Regions from separate parts of the Arthrobacter sp. TJ-178 genome, predicted to be linked through region 1. Evidence: riboswitches for the same ligand, from Rfam matches in the RefSeq annotation. Region 1 holds a riboswitch; the other holds the start of a gene.

Region 1 (4,187 bases):
CGGGATGTTTCCTGGCTGCTGTTCCACTGTGCTTTTGCGCTGCTGGCCGGCTGTCTTGCGGTGGCCCTGCCGCTGGCCGCCGTGCTGTATATAGGGACGGCACCGTGGTGGCCGCTGTTTCCGCAGTCCGCGCCGCTCGATTTTGTAGTTCCCGTGACCAGCTGGCCCGCCGCAGGATTCACCGTCCTGCTGGGCCTCGTCTACGGCGTTGCCGCCTGGCTGCTGCCGCCGTGGATGGCCCGCCGGCTCAGCGGCGGCACGCTGGCGATCCTCTCGCCCCGCCGGTATGACGAGCTCGCCCGCCGGATCCAGGATCTCTCCGCTGCCCGCGCCAGCGCACTGACGGCCCACGCAGCAGAGCTGCGCCGCATCGAACGTGAGCTGCATGACGGAGCGCAGAACCGGCTGGTGGGAGTGGTGATGATGCTCGGGCTGGCGCAGCGGGCGGCGGAGAGTGATCCCGCTGCCGCAATGCCCTTTATCGGGCGTGCCCAGGACGCCGCCACCGAAGCCCTGGCCGGTCTGCGGGAAGCGGTACACGACATTTATCCGCCGGTCCTGGATGAGCTGGGCCTGGACGGAGCGGCATCGGCACTGACCAGCAGGTCCCCCATCAGCTGTTCGCTGGACGTGCAGGGACTGCAGCGTGCTCCCGCAGCGGTGGAATCCGCCGCCTACTTTGTCCTGGCCGAAGCCCTGACCAACGCAGCGAAACATTCCGACGCCTCGCACATCGAAGTGCTCCTGCGCACAGAAACCGCACCGCGCGAGGATGTGCTGGTGGTCCGGGTGAACGACGACGGGCGCGGCGGCGCTGCCGTTGCGGGGGCCGGCGACCCCGCGGCCGGGTCCGGCACCGGCCTGGCCGGAATTGCCCGCCGGGCTGCTGCCTTCGGCGGCACGTTGTATCTGACCAGTCCGCCCGGCGGGCCAACCGAACTAAGGGTGGAGCTTCCATGCGCCTTCTGATCGCCGAAGATGATGCTCTGCTGCGCGCGGGGCTTGAGCTGCTGCTGCAGGGCGAGGGATTTGAGGTGGTTGGCTCCGCGGACAATGCCGAGGACCTGCTGGCAGGCTTTGAACCCGGCAGTGCCGACGGCGCCGTCCTTGATGTGCGGATGCCGCCGACCTTCACCAACGAGGGGCTGCGCGCTGCCCTGGAACTTCGCTCTCGGGTGCCGGACTTTCCGGTCCTTGTCCTGTCCGCTTATGTTGAGGACCGGTACGCAAGCCGGCTGCTGGCCTCCGGTGCCCAGGGTGTGGGCTACCTCTTAAAGGAACGCGTGGGCAAAGTGGGCGATTTTGTCGAGGGCCTGCGCCGGGTCCTGGCCGGCGGAACCGTCATGGATCCGGAGGTCATCGCCCAGCTGTTCAGCCGGCGCAGCACCCTGGACCCCATCCGGTCCCTGACTCCCCGCGAGTTTGAAGTGCTGGGGCTGGTGGCCGAGGGCCTGGGCAACACCGCCATTGCCCGGACCATCTCCGTATCCGAGACAGCTGTCAGCAAGCACATCGGCAACATCTTCGCGAAACTGGGCCTCTCGCCGTCGGACAGCGGCCACCGCCGCGTACTGGCCACGTTGGCGTATTTGCGGACCTAGGCGTATCTGCGGGCTTAGCCGTACCTGCGGACCCAGGCGTATCCGGGGACCTAAACGGCACTAAATCCCCGTGCTGACGCGGGTTTGGGAACCTCCTGTGCCGGCACCCACAGGCCACTCCAGAGGTGCCACTCACGCCTCCGTGCGAGCTTCGTTACTAAATAGTTACCATCCCGTAACCGTCTTGTACGGTAGTACTCATGCCGTTATCTGAAGCGGCTCCCTTGACTTGTTACCTAGCTCTGCCGCTGGTCAAGGTCCACAGATTTCACACTTCGGCAGAGGCGGGGGAACCACTTACGGGTTCCTTATGAATCCTTGGGGTTAAGTCAGCCGAGGTTTCTTCGGCGGACCGGATGACTCCCATCCGCATCCGACAGCTCACCTCGCAGGTATCGGGAGAGGTAACTTATTTTGTTGAACAATACTCGTGGAACCCACAGCGCCGACAACACCGGACTGTGGACTGCACTTGCAAACGCCACCACCGGCAAGGCCCGCACCATCGGCACCGCAGCAGCTGTCCTGGCAGCAGGCTCCGGCCTGGTGCTCAGCATGGCCGGCCCCGCTTCGGCAGGCGTCATCGCCAACGACTCGACCGAGTCCTACACCGCCCCTGCTGCTGTAGCCGTTCCGGCTGCTCCGGTAGCTCCCGCAGCTGCTCCGGTTGAGGCTCCTGCCCCCGCCGCAGCATCCACCCACGTGGTCCAGTCCGGCGACACCCTGAGCGCCATCGCCAGCACCTACGCCGTCACCCTTGACGACATCCTGGCGCTGAACGGCCTTTCGCTGGATTCCATCATCTACCCCGGCGATGTCATCACGTACGCCGGCGGCGCTGCTGTTGAAGCTGCTTACGCCGCACCGGCTGCAGTGTCCTACGATGCTCCTGCAGCAGTGTCCTATGACGCTCCCGCTGCAGTCTCCTACGCCGCTCCGGTGGAAGAGACCGCCGCCGTGGCCGACTTCAGCACCTTCAGCACGCAGGCTTCCTCCGTGACGCCGGCTGCCGCTCCCGCTGCTAGCGGCACCAACGCCATCATGCTCAGCTCCGCATACGCCCAGATGGGTGCCGCCCAGGACTGCACCGTTCTGGTTGAGGTTGCCCTCCGGGCAGCCGGCCACTCGGTTGGCGACCTGGCTCCCGCGCAGCTTGCTGCTTACGGAACCCCGGTTTCCGACCCCCAGCCGGGCGACATCGCCTACTACGCCGACGGCGGCATGGGCGTTGCCCACATCGCCATCTACGCAGGCAACGGCCAGGCCATCCACAGCGGATGGGGCGGCAACCAGACTGTACTGGAGAGCGCCAACGTTGGTTCCGGCGCCGTGTACTACCGCGTAGCGTAATCACGCACTAGCTCCCATCAGAGCGCGGGAAGCGAACGGACCTGCAATCTGATGGATCCATAAAAAGGAACGCCCGGCCAGCTGGCCGGGCGTTCCTTTTTGCCGTTGAGCGTTTAGTTCGACGTGCGTGGATGTGCGCGGATTTGCGCGCAGTGTCAGGTCCGCCAGGAGTCAGGCTTCCGGACCGTCCTGGCCGTCCTGGGAGTCCTGCTGTTCCGGGCCGTCCTGCTGTTCCTGGGAGTCCGGAGCGTCCGGAGCGTCAGAGTGATGCCGGCCGCCGTGGCCGTGCCCGGGGCCGTCCTCGGTCATGCCGTCGCGGGCAGGCCCGTCGCCGTCGCCGCGGACATCTCCCTCATCGTCGCGCACCTTGCGGTCGCCGTCGTTCCTGCCCTGATCCGGCGCGGATTCCCCGTCTGAGTTCTCCTCCTGGGTGTCCGGGTCTGTCTCAGTTCCCTGATCCGTCTTGTCCTTATCCGCCTTGTCTGGCTTGTCTGCCTTGTCCTTCTCTGCCTTGTCGCCATCGCCGTCGCGCTCGTGCCGCGTCTCGGCGCCAGACTCAGACTCGGATTCGGACTCCTGGCCCTGCTGCTCCTGTTGCTGTTCAGTCACAGAGGCCTGTTCCGAATCCGCAGTTGTGTCGGCCGTGGCCATACCGGCAAAAAAGGAGCCGACCAACAGGATCAGACCGCCAACTACGCCCAGGATCCATCCCAGCGGGCCCCTGGCCTTGTCCCGAAATGCCATCGTTTCATGCACCTTTCGAAGAGTGGATGTGCTGACACTCTTATTTTCGGAGCCGATTCTTCGAAGATTCTTAGACCCCGCGCCGTCCCCCGGCCAGGGGAAGGCGAACTTCCACCACGCCGCCGGAGCGGCCGGCGGCTGCGGGTCCTCCTCCGGCCGGGAGGGCGCGGACACTGCCGCCATAGCGGGCAGCGATTTCCGCTACGAGGGCGAGCCCCAGCCCGTAGTGTCTCGGCGCCACGTTCTCTTCTCCTGCGCCGGCGCCGTCCCCTTCGGTTCCGTCCCCTTCAGCGCCGTTGCCTTCAGTGCCGGTGCCGTCTCCGTCTGCGCTGTCGCCCTCTGCGCCGCCCGTTTCCCGGTTTCGTACGGAGGCAAACCGTTCAAACGCCTGCCGGGTAAAGCCTGGCGGAAATCCGGCTCCGTCATCGGCGACGCGAATCACAGCAACGCGTCCGCTGCTCCCCACGGAGAACCGCACGAGCGACCGGGCAT
Region 2 (4,187 bases), on a different contig from region 1:
CACCGGGGCGGCAACACCCGTGGACGTCTCATTCTGGGGCCAGGCATAGACATCCACCCCGGATTCGGCCGCCGCAACGGAACGGGTGCCCGGTTCGGCCTTGATGATGGAGGACGGTGCAAGGAAGGGTGCCTTGTCGGTGGCAGCGGCGAACTTGGAACCGAACTCGCCGAAGGACAGATGCTGGGCCTTGTCCTGGACCAGCCCAAAGGATGCCACATCCCAAAATGCGGTGGAGCCGCCAACGCCAAGCACCACTTCATAACCCTCCGGGGCGCGGAAGAGACTCGACAGTCCCTCGCGGATGCTGCCCACCAGGTTGCGGACGGGAGCCTGTCGGTGGGACGTGCCCAGCAGGCGGGCTCCGGCGCGGGACAGTGCCTCCAGCTGCTCCGGACGAACCTTTGACGGACCGGCCCCGAACCGCCCGTCCCTGGGAAGGAGTTCGGCGGGGATCTTTACTGCGGCTGTTTCGCCCATGGGGTGTCGCTCCAAGCGGTAGGCAGGGTGCTCTGATGTGCCTTTCATTCTGCCCCACCGCCCCGTCCGCATGCGATTTGTGAACCCGCACGCCGGGACGTCCGGAGCCGACGGAATTATCTGCCCTTTGTCCGGATGAGCTAACGTATTGGCAGTACTGACCTGTGGGGGCGGCGTCCGCCGTTGTTCTCCTGATCTTCCCAATTGAGTACCTAGGAGCGGCCTGCCATGACGGACCTCATTGACACCACCGAAATGTATCTGCGGACCATCCTGGAGCTCGAAGAAGAGAACATCGTGGCTCTCCGGGCGCGCATCGCCGAGCGGCTGCGCCACTCCGGGCCAACCGTGTCCCAGACGATCGGGCGGATGGAGCGGGACGGCCTGGTGGTGGTCTCGGGCAACCGGCACCTGGAGCTGACCGAGCAGGGCCGCCGCCGCGCCACTGAAGTGATGCGCAAGCACCGGCTGGCCGAACGCCTGCTCTCGGACGTGATCGGCCTGGACTGGGCTTACGTCCATGACGAAGCCTGCCGCTGGGAACACGTCATGAGTGAGCGCGTGGAGCGGCGGCTGTACGACCTGCTGGGGCATCCCACGGAGTCGCCCTACGGCAACCCCATTCCGGGTCTCGCCGAGATTGGCGGCGTGGCCGCTGAACCGTTCCACGACGGCGTGACCAACCTCGTTTCCGCTGTGGCGCAGGCGGAGCCGGGAACCAAGATGAAGCTGGTCCGGCTGGCCGAACCGGTCCAGGTGGAACCGGAACTGCTCTGCCAGTTCGATGAGGCGGGTTTGCGCCCCGGAGCGGAGATCAGTGCCGAAGTGGTGGCGGGCTACATTTCTGTGCGCGTTCCCGGAATCGAAGGCGCCCTGGAACTTCCTCCAGAGGTGGCTGCCCACGTGTTTGTATCCACACTCGGATAACGAAATGGTCTCTTTTGGGCATCTTCACCTATAGTGACTTACTGACGTTGAAATAACACCGTTATCCGGGCCTTACGCCGAACCCTGCCACTGGCCCGGAATTACATAGTTCAGGCAGGGGCGGAGGACCCATCACCGGCAGCTTGAGCTGCCTTGGGGTGAAGCCTCCAGCATCAGCACTGCCCCCGCATCGACGGTGCGGCCCGTCGCTGAATGCGGGGCCGAGTTTCTCCACTCGAATCCGACAGCTAACTTCGCAGGCATATGAGAGAGGTATACCTTGTCGAAGCATGCTGCCCCGGGCAGGCGCCGCGCGTCTGCCCCGGCCCCCGCTCCACGCCCGGACAACGGCCCCAGATCCGGCCGCCGCCGAGCAGAATCCAGAAACCGCTCCATCGGCGGTGCCGCACAAAAAGTCGCCATTACCGCAGCAGCCTCGGGCATGATCCTTACTGCTGCGGTCCCCACCACCGCAGCCGTGAGCGAACCAGCCCAGGAAATGCAGCCTGTCGCCGTGGAAGCGCCGGTAGTTTCAGCGGATCCCGCAGCCGCCGTTAACTTTGACCGGCCCGCCCTGAGCAGCCGGTTTGACCCGGAAGCAAAGCTCCACCACGTGGCTGTGGCGTCCGGTGCGGAGATTTCCGCCGGTGCATCCGCGGGCGCTCTTGCCCGACCGCTGGCCTCGGAGCTCGTTCAGACGTCCGGCTTTGGCTACCGCGTCAGTCCCATCACCGGTGCCGCAGACGAGCTGCACCGCGGCCAGGACTTTGCCGCTGCCTGCGGCACGGATGTCACGGCTGCCGCAGCCGGCACCGTAACCTTCTCGGGCTGGCACGACTTCGGCGGCGGAAACCGCGTGGTGGTTGATCACGGCAACGGCGTGGAAACCACGTACAACCACATGTCCAGCCTGGCTGTGGCCGTGGGGGACAAGGTGGAGCGCGGCGCCCTGGTGGGCGCCAGCGGCACCACAGGCGCCTCAACGGGCTGCCACCTTCACTTTGAAGTGATGGTCAACGGCGAGGTCGTTGACCCGCTCGGTTGGCTGTGACCGCAGGATAACCATTTCGTGACCTGAACGTGACATTCGACAAATGTTGTTGTAGGGTCGTCCTCGTGCTTGATCGGCCAAAGGTCGGGCACCCTCGAACAGATCGCCGAGCTCTGCCACTGTTTGAGGTCCGTTCGCAACATCGCATGGCAGAGGCGGGGGAACCACATTCGGGTTTCGAAAGAAACCCTAGGGGTTAAGTTGCACGGGCCTTACCGCCCACGCAGCCGGGTGACTCCCATCCGAATCCGACAGCTCACCTCGTAGGCATTGGGAGAGGCAAACTTGTGTCATCAGTAGCTCACGGCCGCCGTCGCGCGTCCGCAGTCCAGTCGAGCCCCGTTTCAGCACTGTCCCGGGCCGTCACCTCCAATGTTGGAACCATCGGCCGCCAGGCCGCCGTCGTCGTTGCCGCTTCAGGCCTCGTCCTCGCTGCAGGCCTTCCCGCCCAGGCAGCCCCCAGCACCGACCGCCAGGTACTCGAAGCCACCCCGCTCAGTGTCGTAACTTCAACCGGCGCTGTTTCTGTCTCCGCACAGGCACCGTTTGAGCTGGCCACCATGCAGCCCGTCTCCTCCGTTTCCGGAGCGGACTACCGCGCCCGCATCGCAGCAGAAGAAGCGGCTGCCGCCGCTGAAGCCGCTGCTCAGGAACAGGCAGCTGTTCAGGCTGAGCAGGCCGCTGCAGTTCAGGCCGAGCAGGCTGTTCAGGCTGAGCAGGCAGTTGCCGCTCAGACGCAGCAGGCTTCCGCACCGCTGGCAGCCACCACTGCCAACTGGGCCCCCGCGGCCAACACGCCGGCTCAGGCCCAGGCTGCTGCCCCGGCACCCGCCGCTGCAGCTCCCGCACCGGTTCAGGCTCCGGCCCCCGCACCGGCTCCGGTAACCAGCGGCGTCGGCGCAGCACTCGTTGCTTCGGCCTACGCGCAGCTCGGTGTTGCTCAGGACTGCACCGCCATGGTGGAGAATGCACTGCGCTCCGTCGGCAAGTCGGTGGGCGACCTCGCCCCCGCACAGTTCTACGCTTTCGGCTCGGTTGTTGGCTCGCCCGAGCCCGGCGACCTCGTCATCACCTCCGGCCACGTAGCCATCTACGTGGGCAACGGCCAGGTCATCAGCGGCGGCTTCGACGGTATGAACACCGTGCTGCACCCGCTGTCCTACCTCGGCGGCGCAAGCTTCGTCCGCGTCAGCTAAGCCCTGTTGCAGATAACGGAGATTGCACCCGCATGACATCTACAACTGAGCGCGCCCGTCACCGGGCGCCCGCAGCGCGTACCGCTGCGCTGAGCACGCTTGCGCAGGCAGTGTCCGCCAACGCCGGAACCTTTGGGCGTCAGGCCGCTGTGGTAGTTGCCGCATCAGGCCTGGTTCTGGGCACCGGCGTTGCGGCCAACGCAACAGGTTCCGATGTGGTCCGCAGCGCGGAAACCAGCACGTTGGATCTGGCGGCGTCTACGCAGCTGATGGTTCCCGCAACCGCCATGGTGAGCTTTGACCGTCCGGCCGTGGCCGGCGTCATTCTGGCCCCCGAAGCGCAGCCTGAGGAAACTCCGTCTGAGGAAGTGCAGCCTGTTGCTGCGCAGCCGCAGGCAACCGAGCCCCAGGCAGCGCCGGCAGCGCAGCCGCTGCCGGCCGAGGCTCCTTCACAGGCACCTGCCCAGGCAGTGCTGACGGAAGAAGCTGCTCCGGCCATGGAACCGGCAGGTTTTGTTTCCGCTCCGGCGGCG

What was found. Region 1 has a riboswitch for cyclic di-AMP ahead of AC4D2Q_RS09945 (LysM peptidoglycan-binding domain-containing protein). Riboswitches for the same ligand answer to the same signal wherever they lie in the genome.
Region 2: it holds a riboswitch for cyclic di-AMP, as region 1 does, so the genes downstream of both, AC4D2Q_RS16805 (M23 family metallopeptidase) here and AC4D2Q_RS09945 (LysM peptidoglycan-binding domain-containing protein) in region 1, are expected to answer to the same signal.

The regions. Positions count from the first base shown of each region.
Region 1 covers NZ_JBZCNK010000003.1:86,187-90,373, reverse strand. Annotated here, with positions in the region: gene AC4D2Q_RS09955 (sensor histidine kinase) at 1-969, shown strand, start outside; gene AC4D2Q_RS09950 (response regulator) at 957-1,601, shown strand; cyclic di-AMP (ydaO/yuaA leader) riboswitch at 1,858-2,010, shown strand; gene AC4D2Q_RS09945 (LysM peptidoglycan-binding domain-containing protein) at 2,019-2,951, shown strand; gene AC4D2Q_RS09940 (hypothetical protein) at 3,123-3,695, opposite strand; gene AC4D2Q_RS09935 (sensor histidine kinase) at 3,766-4,187, opposite strand, start outside.
Region 2 covers NZ_JBZCNK010000007.1:92,704-96,890, reverse strand. Annotated here, with positions in the region: gene serC (phosphoserine transaminase) at 1-480, opposite strand, end outside; gene AC4D2Q_RS16810 (iron-dependent transcriptional repressor DtxR) at 709-1,407, shown strand; cyclic di-AMP (ydaO/yuaA leader) riboswitch at 1,473-1,685, shown strand; gene AC4D2Q_RS16805 (M23 family metallopeptidase) at 1,850-2,458, shown strand; cyclic di-AMP (ydaO/yuaA leader) riboswitch at 2,577-2,742, shown strand; gene AC4D2Q_RS16800 (NlpC/P60 family protein) at 2,746-3,654, shown strand; gene AC4D2Q_RS16795 (NlpC/P60 family protein) at 3,687-4,187, shown strand, end outside.